DNA from 2 places in the Vibrio sp. VB16 genome. Region 1 is predicted to be linked to the other one. Evidence: predicted binding sites of a transcription regulator. Region 1 holds the regulator's gene; the other holds the start of a gene.
What was found. Region 1 encodes CRP, which controls carbon source genes, mostly activating them, when cyclic AMP is high. Its sites were predicted from a motif close to TGTGANNNNNNTCACA; they were not measured.
Positions count from the first base shown of each region.

Region 2: a site for CRP is predicted at 2,385-2,400, ahead of recB (exodeoxyribonuclease V subunit beta). Genes of this name have one in related genera too.

Region 1 is NZ_CP087590.1:3,364,363-3,368,541, forward strand. It holds gene IUZ65_RS15325 (hydrolase) at 1-758, shown strand, start outside; gene IUZ65_RS15330 (YheU family protein) at 774-986, shown strand; gene IUZ65_RS15335 (phosphoribulokinase) at 1,086-1,955, shown strand; gene crp (cAMP-activated global transcriptional regulator CRP) at 2,202-2,834, shown strand; gene IUZ65_RS15345 (GNAT family N-acetyltransferase) at 2,913-3,377, opposite strand; gene groL (chaperonin GroEL) at 3,567-4,179, opposite strand, start outside.
Region 2 is NZ_CP087590.1:2,856,255-2,860,433, reverse strand. It holds gene recC (exodeoxyribonuclease V subunit gamma) at 1-2,246, shown strand, start outside; gene recB (exodeoxyribonuclease V subunit beta) at 2,433-4,179, shown strand, end outside.

The DNA of each region.
Region 1 (4,179 bases):
GCTTCGAGAGTCCATACGCCAATGGCTTGATGCATGCTTTTTCTCAGCAGGGTTGGCTATCTGTCATGATGCATTTTCGAGGCTGTAGCGGCAGACCCAATCGGCTAGCGAGAGCCTATCACTCAGGTGAAATCGAGGACCCTCGTTTCTTTTTAGAGCATATACAAAACAGGTTTCCAGATCAGCCGAAGGTCGCCATTGGTATATCGCTTGGCGGAAACATGCTGGTTAATTATTTGGCTAAATACAATGACGATCCTATAGTAGAAGCGGCCACCGTCGTCTCTGCACCTCTTGACTTAGCAGCATGTTCATCAAGAATTGAACAAGGGTTTTCCAAGATTTATCGGAACTATCTTTTAACCTCTCTAAAGAAAAATGCGCTACAGAAACAGAATCAACTAGTGTCGGAACTTGGCGTTTCAACGCAGGATCTAAAGGCCTTAAAAACGCTTTATGGCTTCGATGATATGATCACGGCACCGTTACATGGGTTTAAAAATGCTAACGATTATTATCAACAATGTTCTGGCATCCATGTTATTAATAAGGTCAACATCCCTTTGCAGGTCATTCATGCCGAAGACGACCCATTTATGACTCAAGCGGTAATACCAAACTTTCCATTAAACAAAAATATACACTATCGCCTTTTTAAACAAGGTGGTCATGTGGGCTTTTTATCCGGAACCTTGACTAAACCCGTTTTTTGGTTGGAACAAGCAATACCCAAATATTACCAACACATCGCATCATGAATAAAAGTAGGCTTTATGATCATTCCATGGCAAGAAATAGATAGCGAGACGCTTGAAAATCTAATCAAAGAGTTTGTATTAAGAGAAGGGACAGATTACGGCCAAAGCGAAACGACCTTAGACGATAAAGTCAGTCAGGTACGAACCCAGCTTAAGACAGGAGAAGCGGTGATTGTTTTTTCTGAGCTTCACGAAACCGTCGATATAAAACTCAAGCGCGAGTTCTGATAACAAAAAGTAAAGCGTTTATTCTTTTTATAGAATCTCATACACTAATTTCATATCTTCATTATCATCATTATCATCAATGTAGCGACAAGGAATCTCATGTCAGCAAAACATCCGATTATCGCAGTTACAGGTTCATCTGGCGCAGGAACAACGACGACATCTGAAGCATTCAGAAAAATGTTTAGTATGATGGACGTGAAAGCCGCGTGGGTGGAAGGTGACAGTTTTCACCGATTTACTCGCCCGGAAATGGACATTGAAATTCGAAAAGCAAAAGAACAAGGCAAACACATTAGTTACTTTGGTGCAGAGGCCAATAACTTCCCTGCCCTTGAACAGTTTTTTAGAAAGTATGGCGATGAAGGTCAAGGTCAGGTAAGACGATACTTACATTCCTTTGATGAGGCCGTGCCTTATAATCAGATGCCCGGCACATTCACTCCCTGGCAAGACCTAGCAGAAGATAGCGATGTTCTTTTTTATGAAGGCTTGCATGGTGCTGTTGTCGATGGTGATATAAATGTTTCACAACATGTTGACTTGCTAATCGGCATGGTCCCCATTGTGAACCTTGAGTGGATCCAAAAATTTGTACGAGATACGCGAGATAGAGGCCATTCACGAGAAGCCGTGACCGACTCCATCGTTCGTTCTATGGATGATTATCTTAACTACATTACCCCTCAGTTTTCTCGAACGCACATAAACTTCCAACGGGTTCCGACTGTTGATACTTCAAACCCACTGAATGCGAAAGCGATACCCAGTTTGGACGAGAGCTTCGTCGTGATTCGATTACGTGGAATGAAGAATGTAGACTTTCCTTATCTTTTAGCCATGATTGATGGCTCTTTTGTTTCTCGCCATAACACTCTGGTGGTTCCAGGAGGAAAAATGAGTTTTGCTATGGAATTAATAATCAGACCGGTTCTACAACAATTAATAGAAACTGGGAAAATCGGCTAAAAATTAAGCCTGAATGCAGTTTAGTTCTGATACCGTGATGATGTGCACAGTTTTGCTTAGAGAAACGGGAAATCAGGGCGATCAAAATCAAGAAATTGACTGCAAAAAAGGATACTATTCTTAACCTATATACATGTGTAGCTTGCAGCTATGAATTTAAAATCTTATGCTAACGTCACCAATAATACGGGGACACAGCAAAGGAAAGCTGCTGGCACAGGCCCTACAGATAATAGTGAGATAATTATGGTTCTTGGTAAACCTCAAACCGATCCAACGTTAGAGTGGTTTCTTTCGCATTGTCATATTCATAAATATCCTTCCAAAAGTACGCTTATCCACGCTGGAGAAAAAGCGGAAACTCTGTATTACATTGTGAAAGGCTCTGTAGCTGTGCTTATCAAGGATGAAGAAGGTAAAGAGATGATTCTTTCTTACCTTAACCAAGGAGACTTCATCGGTGAGCTAGGTCTATTCGAAGAAGATCAAGAGCGTACTGCATGGGTTCGTGCTAAATCACCATGTGAAGTAGCTGAAATTTCGTTTAAGAAATTCCGCCAGCTTATTCAAGTTAATCCTGACATTTTAATGCGTCTTTCAGCTCAAATGGCAAGCCGTCTACAAACGACTAGTCAAAAAGTTGGTGACTTAGCATTCTTAGATGTGACGGGACGTATTGCTCAAACACTTCTGAACTTAGCAAAACAACCAGATGCGATGACTCATCCAGACGGCATGCAAATTAAGATCACTCGTCAAGAGATTGGTCAGATTGTAGGTTGTTCACGTGAAACTGTTGGTCGTATTCTTAAGATGCTTGAAGAACAGAATTTAATTTCTGCTCACGGTAAAACTATCGTCGTTTACGGTACACGTTAATACCGTCACAAACAGCATTGATTAAAAAGCAGCGTTTACGCTGCTTTTTTTATGCCATAAGAAAAGATACGCATTGGTTTATAGTTGCAGTTCCATTCTATAATTAATGAGTGTTTGCCCTCTGAGATCCACTTGTCGCTCTTCTGCTACCTTAAAACCATAGTGTTCAAAAAAAGGTTTCGCAGTAATACTGACATGCGAATAAAGTCGACGAATTTTGCTTTTATTACCTTGCTGGAAAATTTGTTGCATTAAAGCACCCGCAATCCCCATACTTTGATGATTGTGATCGACATAAAAATGGCCAATCAATCCATCAGATTGGAGATCGGCATAACCCACTATCCTGTTATCAATTTCGGCGACAAAAGGCACAAGTTTATCCAGAAGTGCCTGCCAACTATCAAGCGTAATTTCATCTGATGCCCAAGCTTCTATTTGCCTTTCAGAGTAGTCCTTTCTATTTACACTACGCACAGTATCAAAAAACAACGTTCTCAACGTACAGGCGTCCTCTGGGGTATATGGTCGTATTCGGATAATACTTTGCACTTCGTCACTTCTCTTCTAATTTATAATTAATATTAAGCCTAACCAGTAATTAAACCATTTTCTACACGCACAAAAAAACCGAAGCGATAAAACTTCGGTTTTTACTATAACAAGGTTTAGGGTTCTCTAAACTGTGTGACTTGAGAGCAAGACATTCAGTGACGAGAAGCCAAATCCTTCTTACATCATGCCTGGCATGCCACCCATACCACCCATGCCGCCCATATCAGGCATTCCACCTGAATCTTTAGCTGGCATATCGGTAATCATCGCTTCTGTTGTGATCATAAGACCAGCAACCGATGCGGCAAACTGTAGCGCGCTACGAGTTACTTTAGTTGGGTCTAGGATACCCATTGCAATCATATCACCGTATTCGCCTGTCGCCGCGTTGTAGCCGTAGCTACCTTCACCAGCTTTAACGTTGTTAGCAACAACAGAATCTTCGTCGCCCGCATTTTCAACGATTTGACGCAACGGCGCTTCCATAGCACGAAGTGCAACGCGAATACCTACGTTTTGCTCTTCGTTAGCACCTTCAAGGCCAACGACTTTCGATGCTGCACGAATAAGTGCAACACCACCACCAGCAACAACGCCTTCTTCAACGGCTGCGCGAGTAGCGTGAAGTGCATCTTCTACGCGATCTTTTTTCTCTTTCATTTCAACTTCAGTTGCTGCACCGACTTTGATTACTGCAACACCGCCCGCGAGTTTCGCGACACGTTCTTGTAGCTTCTCTTTGTCGTAGTCTGACGTTGCTTCTTCGATTTGTTGACGAATTTGAGATACA
Region 2 (4,179 bases), 510 kb from region 1:
TTGAAGAAAATCCGGAACTGAAACCACGAGATATTATCGTTATGGTGGCGGATATTAATGCTTATAGTGCGGCAATTCAGGCTGTTTTTGGTAATGCACCGGGCAAACGCTACATCCCATTTTCAATTTCTGATAGGAGTGCCTCTCAAGAGAGCCCAATCCTGAATGCTTTTATCCGTTTGTTAACACTACCAGATAGCCGGTGCAGTGCGTCTGAGGTTCTTGAATTACTCGAGACACCAGAAATTCTTTGTCGATTCTCTTTAAGTGATAATGAATTTGAGAAAGGTAAACGTTGGGTAGAGGAAACCGGTATTCGATGGGGGCTTGATAGTACGACTGGATCCGAGTTTAACCTCCCAGATACCAAGCAAAATACCTGGTTGTTTGGCATTCAACGTATGCTACTGGGCTACGCGATGCATGAAAGCATCAATGTTTATGAAACCTCAACTCAATCTATTGCGCCATATAATGAAGTACAAGGAATGGACGCGGAAATAGCCGGAAAATTCGCCCATTTTATTGATCGTATTACCTCCTACCGTTGTGAACTCGCTCAGGCTCAATCAATAGGGGATTGGCAAGCACTGCTTTACCGTCTAATCGATGATTTTTTCTTAGTAGAATTAGAAGGCGAGGTAGCACTAAAATCTATTCGTGATGCGTTGCAACAACTGGCGACACAACTCTCCGACGCCAACTATTTGCAATCCCTTTCACCCACTATTTTGGTGGATTATTTACAATCCAAACTCTCGGCTTCACGTGTCAGCCAGCGCTTCCTTGCTGGGCAAGTTAATTTTTGCACGTTGATGCCTATGCGTTCCATTCCATTCGAAGTCGTTTGCCTTCTAGGTATGAATGATGGTGTTTATCCTCGTGCAATGCCACAGGACGGGTTAGATTTGATGAATAAACGGGCGAAGGCGGGTGACCGATCTCGGCGTGATGATGATAGGTATCTGTTTTTGGAAGCATTGTTGTCGGCACAAAGTAAGCTCTATATAAGCTATGTTGGACGTTCAATTCAGGATAATAGTGAGCGTTCTCCTTCAATCCTTGTTTCTGAACTTCTAGATTATTGCGGACAAAACTTCTGTTTAGTTGGAGAAGAAAAGACAAACAGCGATGACTCTGCCCACTCGTTAATAAGTAACTTAACGGTACATTACCCTATGGTTCCTTTTAATGAGAAAGCATTTGGTATTGAATATCAAAGCTATGCTAGCGAATGGCTTGCTTCGGCCAAAAGAGACGGGCATAAGGCGGAACCATTCATACAACCTTTACCCGACTACCGTGATATTGCCGAACAACCAGAGCACCTTCCATTGGCTGAGTTGCAACGTTTTTGGCGGTTACCTGTTCAGTACTTTTTTAATCGTCGACTCAAGGTGTTCTTTGAAGAGTTTGGCCGAGCCACAGAAGATGACGAACCTTTTCTGCTTAATAACCTGCAGAGCTTCAACTTGAGAGATGAACTCTTACATTCATTGCTTAAAGCAAAACTAGACAATCAAGATGAAAATACGGTTTATCAGAACTTTGTTCAACAACAGCGGGCGAAAGGTGGCCTGCCAGTTGGTGCATTTGGTGAATTGGAACTGAGTGTTAATCGAGAAAAGACAGACAAATTGGTGGATGAATTATTGTTCCTTTGCCAAGCACCACTCGGTGATATAGAAGTCGATCTGCAGATAGAACTGGATGACTGGAAGGAACCTATCAACCTTAACGGTTGGATATCGGGTAACTATCAATCCGGGTTAGTTCGTTATCGGAGCGGTAGAATTCGTAGTCAGGATCTACTTCTAGCTTGGATAGATCACCTCTGTTTGGCAGTAGTAGGAGAGCATAAAAAAACACACCTAATTGGTTTTAATGACAAATCGGGGCTAGAACATAAAGTCATTCTTCCTGTCGACAAACAGCAAGCTAAATTATGGCTAGTTGAACTGGTGCAATACTATTTTAATGGCCTAAATCAACCGTTAGCGTATTTTCCTAAAACAGCGTTAATCGGTATGGAAAGGCTGGTTTTAGGGAAAGAAGACGGTGATGTCAAAATGGCGAACACGTTTAACGATGGTTATCAGTTTAGTGGTGAAGGCAGCAACCGATATATTAATCGAGTATGGCCAGAATGGAGTGAATCACTGTACCAACAGGTTTCTGTACTTGCCAGTGATGTGTTATTAAGTGTACTGAAACAGACACAAGATAGTGAAAATGTAGATGTATAAAAATCATGAAAGGGAAAAGAATGTAGGGTGGCCGTCCGCAAATCATTATTATTTGTAGGGCGTTTACAGTACGGCCACAATGGCCAGAGGGACCATAAATTCTTTGAACAGATATTAACCGTAAACCATACGCTTAACCGTGATTGTGATCGCGCTAATTGTAACTGATAACCGAGAAATCGAACTATGCCGCAAACCTTAAACACGATGAGCTTCCCATTACATGGAGCAAGGTTAATTGAAGCCTCTGCAGGTACAGGTAAAACCTTTACCATCTCCGGTTTGTACCTGCGATTGCTTTTAGGGCATGGTGATCAGGAGAGCCGTCATACTTCGCCATTAACCGTGGACCAAATATTAGTGGTTACTTTTACGGAAGCGGCGACGGCAGAGTTGAGAGAACGCATTCGAAGTAAGATTCATGACGCAAGAATTGCATTCCTAAGAGGCGAGAGTAACGATCCGGTCATAAAGTTATTGCTCGAGCAACTCACTGATACTAAACAGGTGATATCGGTATTACTCAATGCCGAGCGTCAAATGGACGAAGCGGCAATTTTCACTATTCATGGATTTTGTCAACGAATGTTAACGCAAAATGCATTTGAATCTGGCAGTCGTTTCAACAATGAATTCATCACGGATGAAAGTAAACTAAAAGCCCAAGTGGTTGCTGATTATTGGCGCCGAAATTTTTATTCTCTTTCGCTGAATCTCGCTAATGAAGTGCGCACCATTTGGCGCGAACCAGAGTTACTTCTTAAGGATATTTCTACCCAATTAACTGGCGTTCCTGTCACTCTTACTGTGGAAGCGATGGAAGATACGTTGGAAGCGCTTCACCTTAAAAACCTTGCTCTGATAGAGTCGCTTAAAGCGTTCTGGAAAGAAAGTGTTGAAGATATTCCTCAAATAATAACTGACTCTGATGTAAGTAAGCGCTCATTCACTAAAAAGAATTTGCCTGCCTGGATTAACGAGATTTCTCAATGGGCAGAAAACCCAACAGAAGGGTATCAGTACCCAGATAAGCTAGAGAAATTCACTCAGGAATTTTTGATAGAAAAAACACCGGATAATAAAGTCATTCCAGATCATCCTCTTTTTGCTCACGTGAGTCGGTTTATTGCGAACAAACCCAGTATTAAAGAACCGCTTTTGGCGCACGCAATTCAGGTGTGTAGAGGCAACTTGCAACAGATAAAGCAAGAGAGGCACTGGCTCTCATTTGATGATCTCTTAACCAACCTTTCTGCTGCCATTGACTCGGATGAACAAGGAAGTCTTATAGCAAGGATACGTTCTCTTTTTCCCGTCGCGATGATTGATGAATTCCAAGATACCGACCCATTGCAGTACAGTATTTTCAGCCGTATCTACCTTTCTAATCCAGAATCTGGCTTACTAATGATAGGGGACCCCAAACAAGCGATTTATGGCTTTCGGGGTGCAGATATTTTTACCTATATTCGAGCAAGAAATGAGGTGGTGGATCACTACACGTTGGATATCAATTGGCGCTCTAGTGCGGATATGGTTAATGCGACTAATGGGGTCTTTACCCAAGCTGCTTCGCCCTTTGTGTATGATAATGACATCCCTTTCCACCGTGTTAACCCAAGCCCAGATGCAGAAAATCGTAGCTGGTGGTTAGATGGGGTTAAACAGAAAGCACTGACCTATTGGTTACAAGAAACAGACGAACCAATGGCAAAAACCGACTACACAAACAGCATGGCCGTGGGAACCGCAGAAAAAATTAGTCAGATATTGCAAAGCAGTGATGAGGCCTATTTTGTGGACTCAAAAGGGCAGAGAAAGCCAATACAAGCCGGTAATATTGCGGTTTTGGTAAGAACGGGAGGAGAAGGTCAACTCGTTCGACAAGAGTTAGCGAAAAAAGGAGTGGCGAGTGTCTATCTCTCTAATAGAG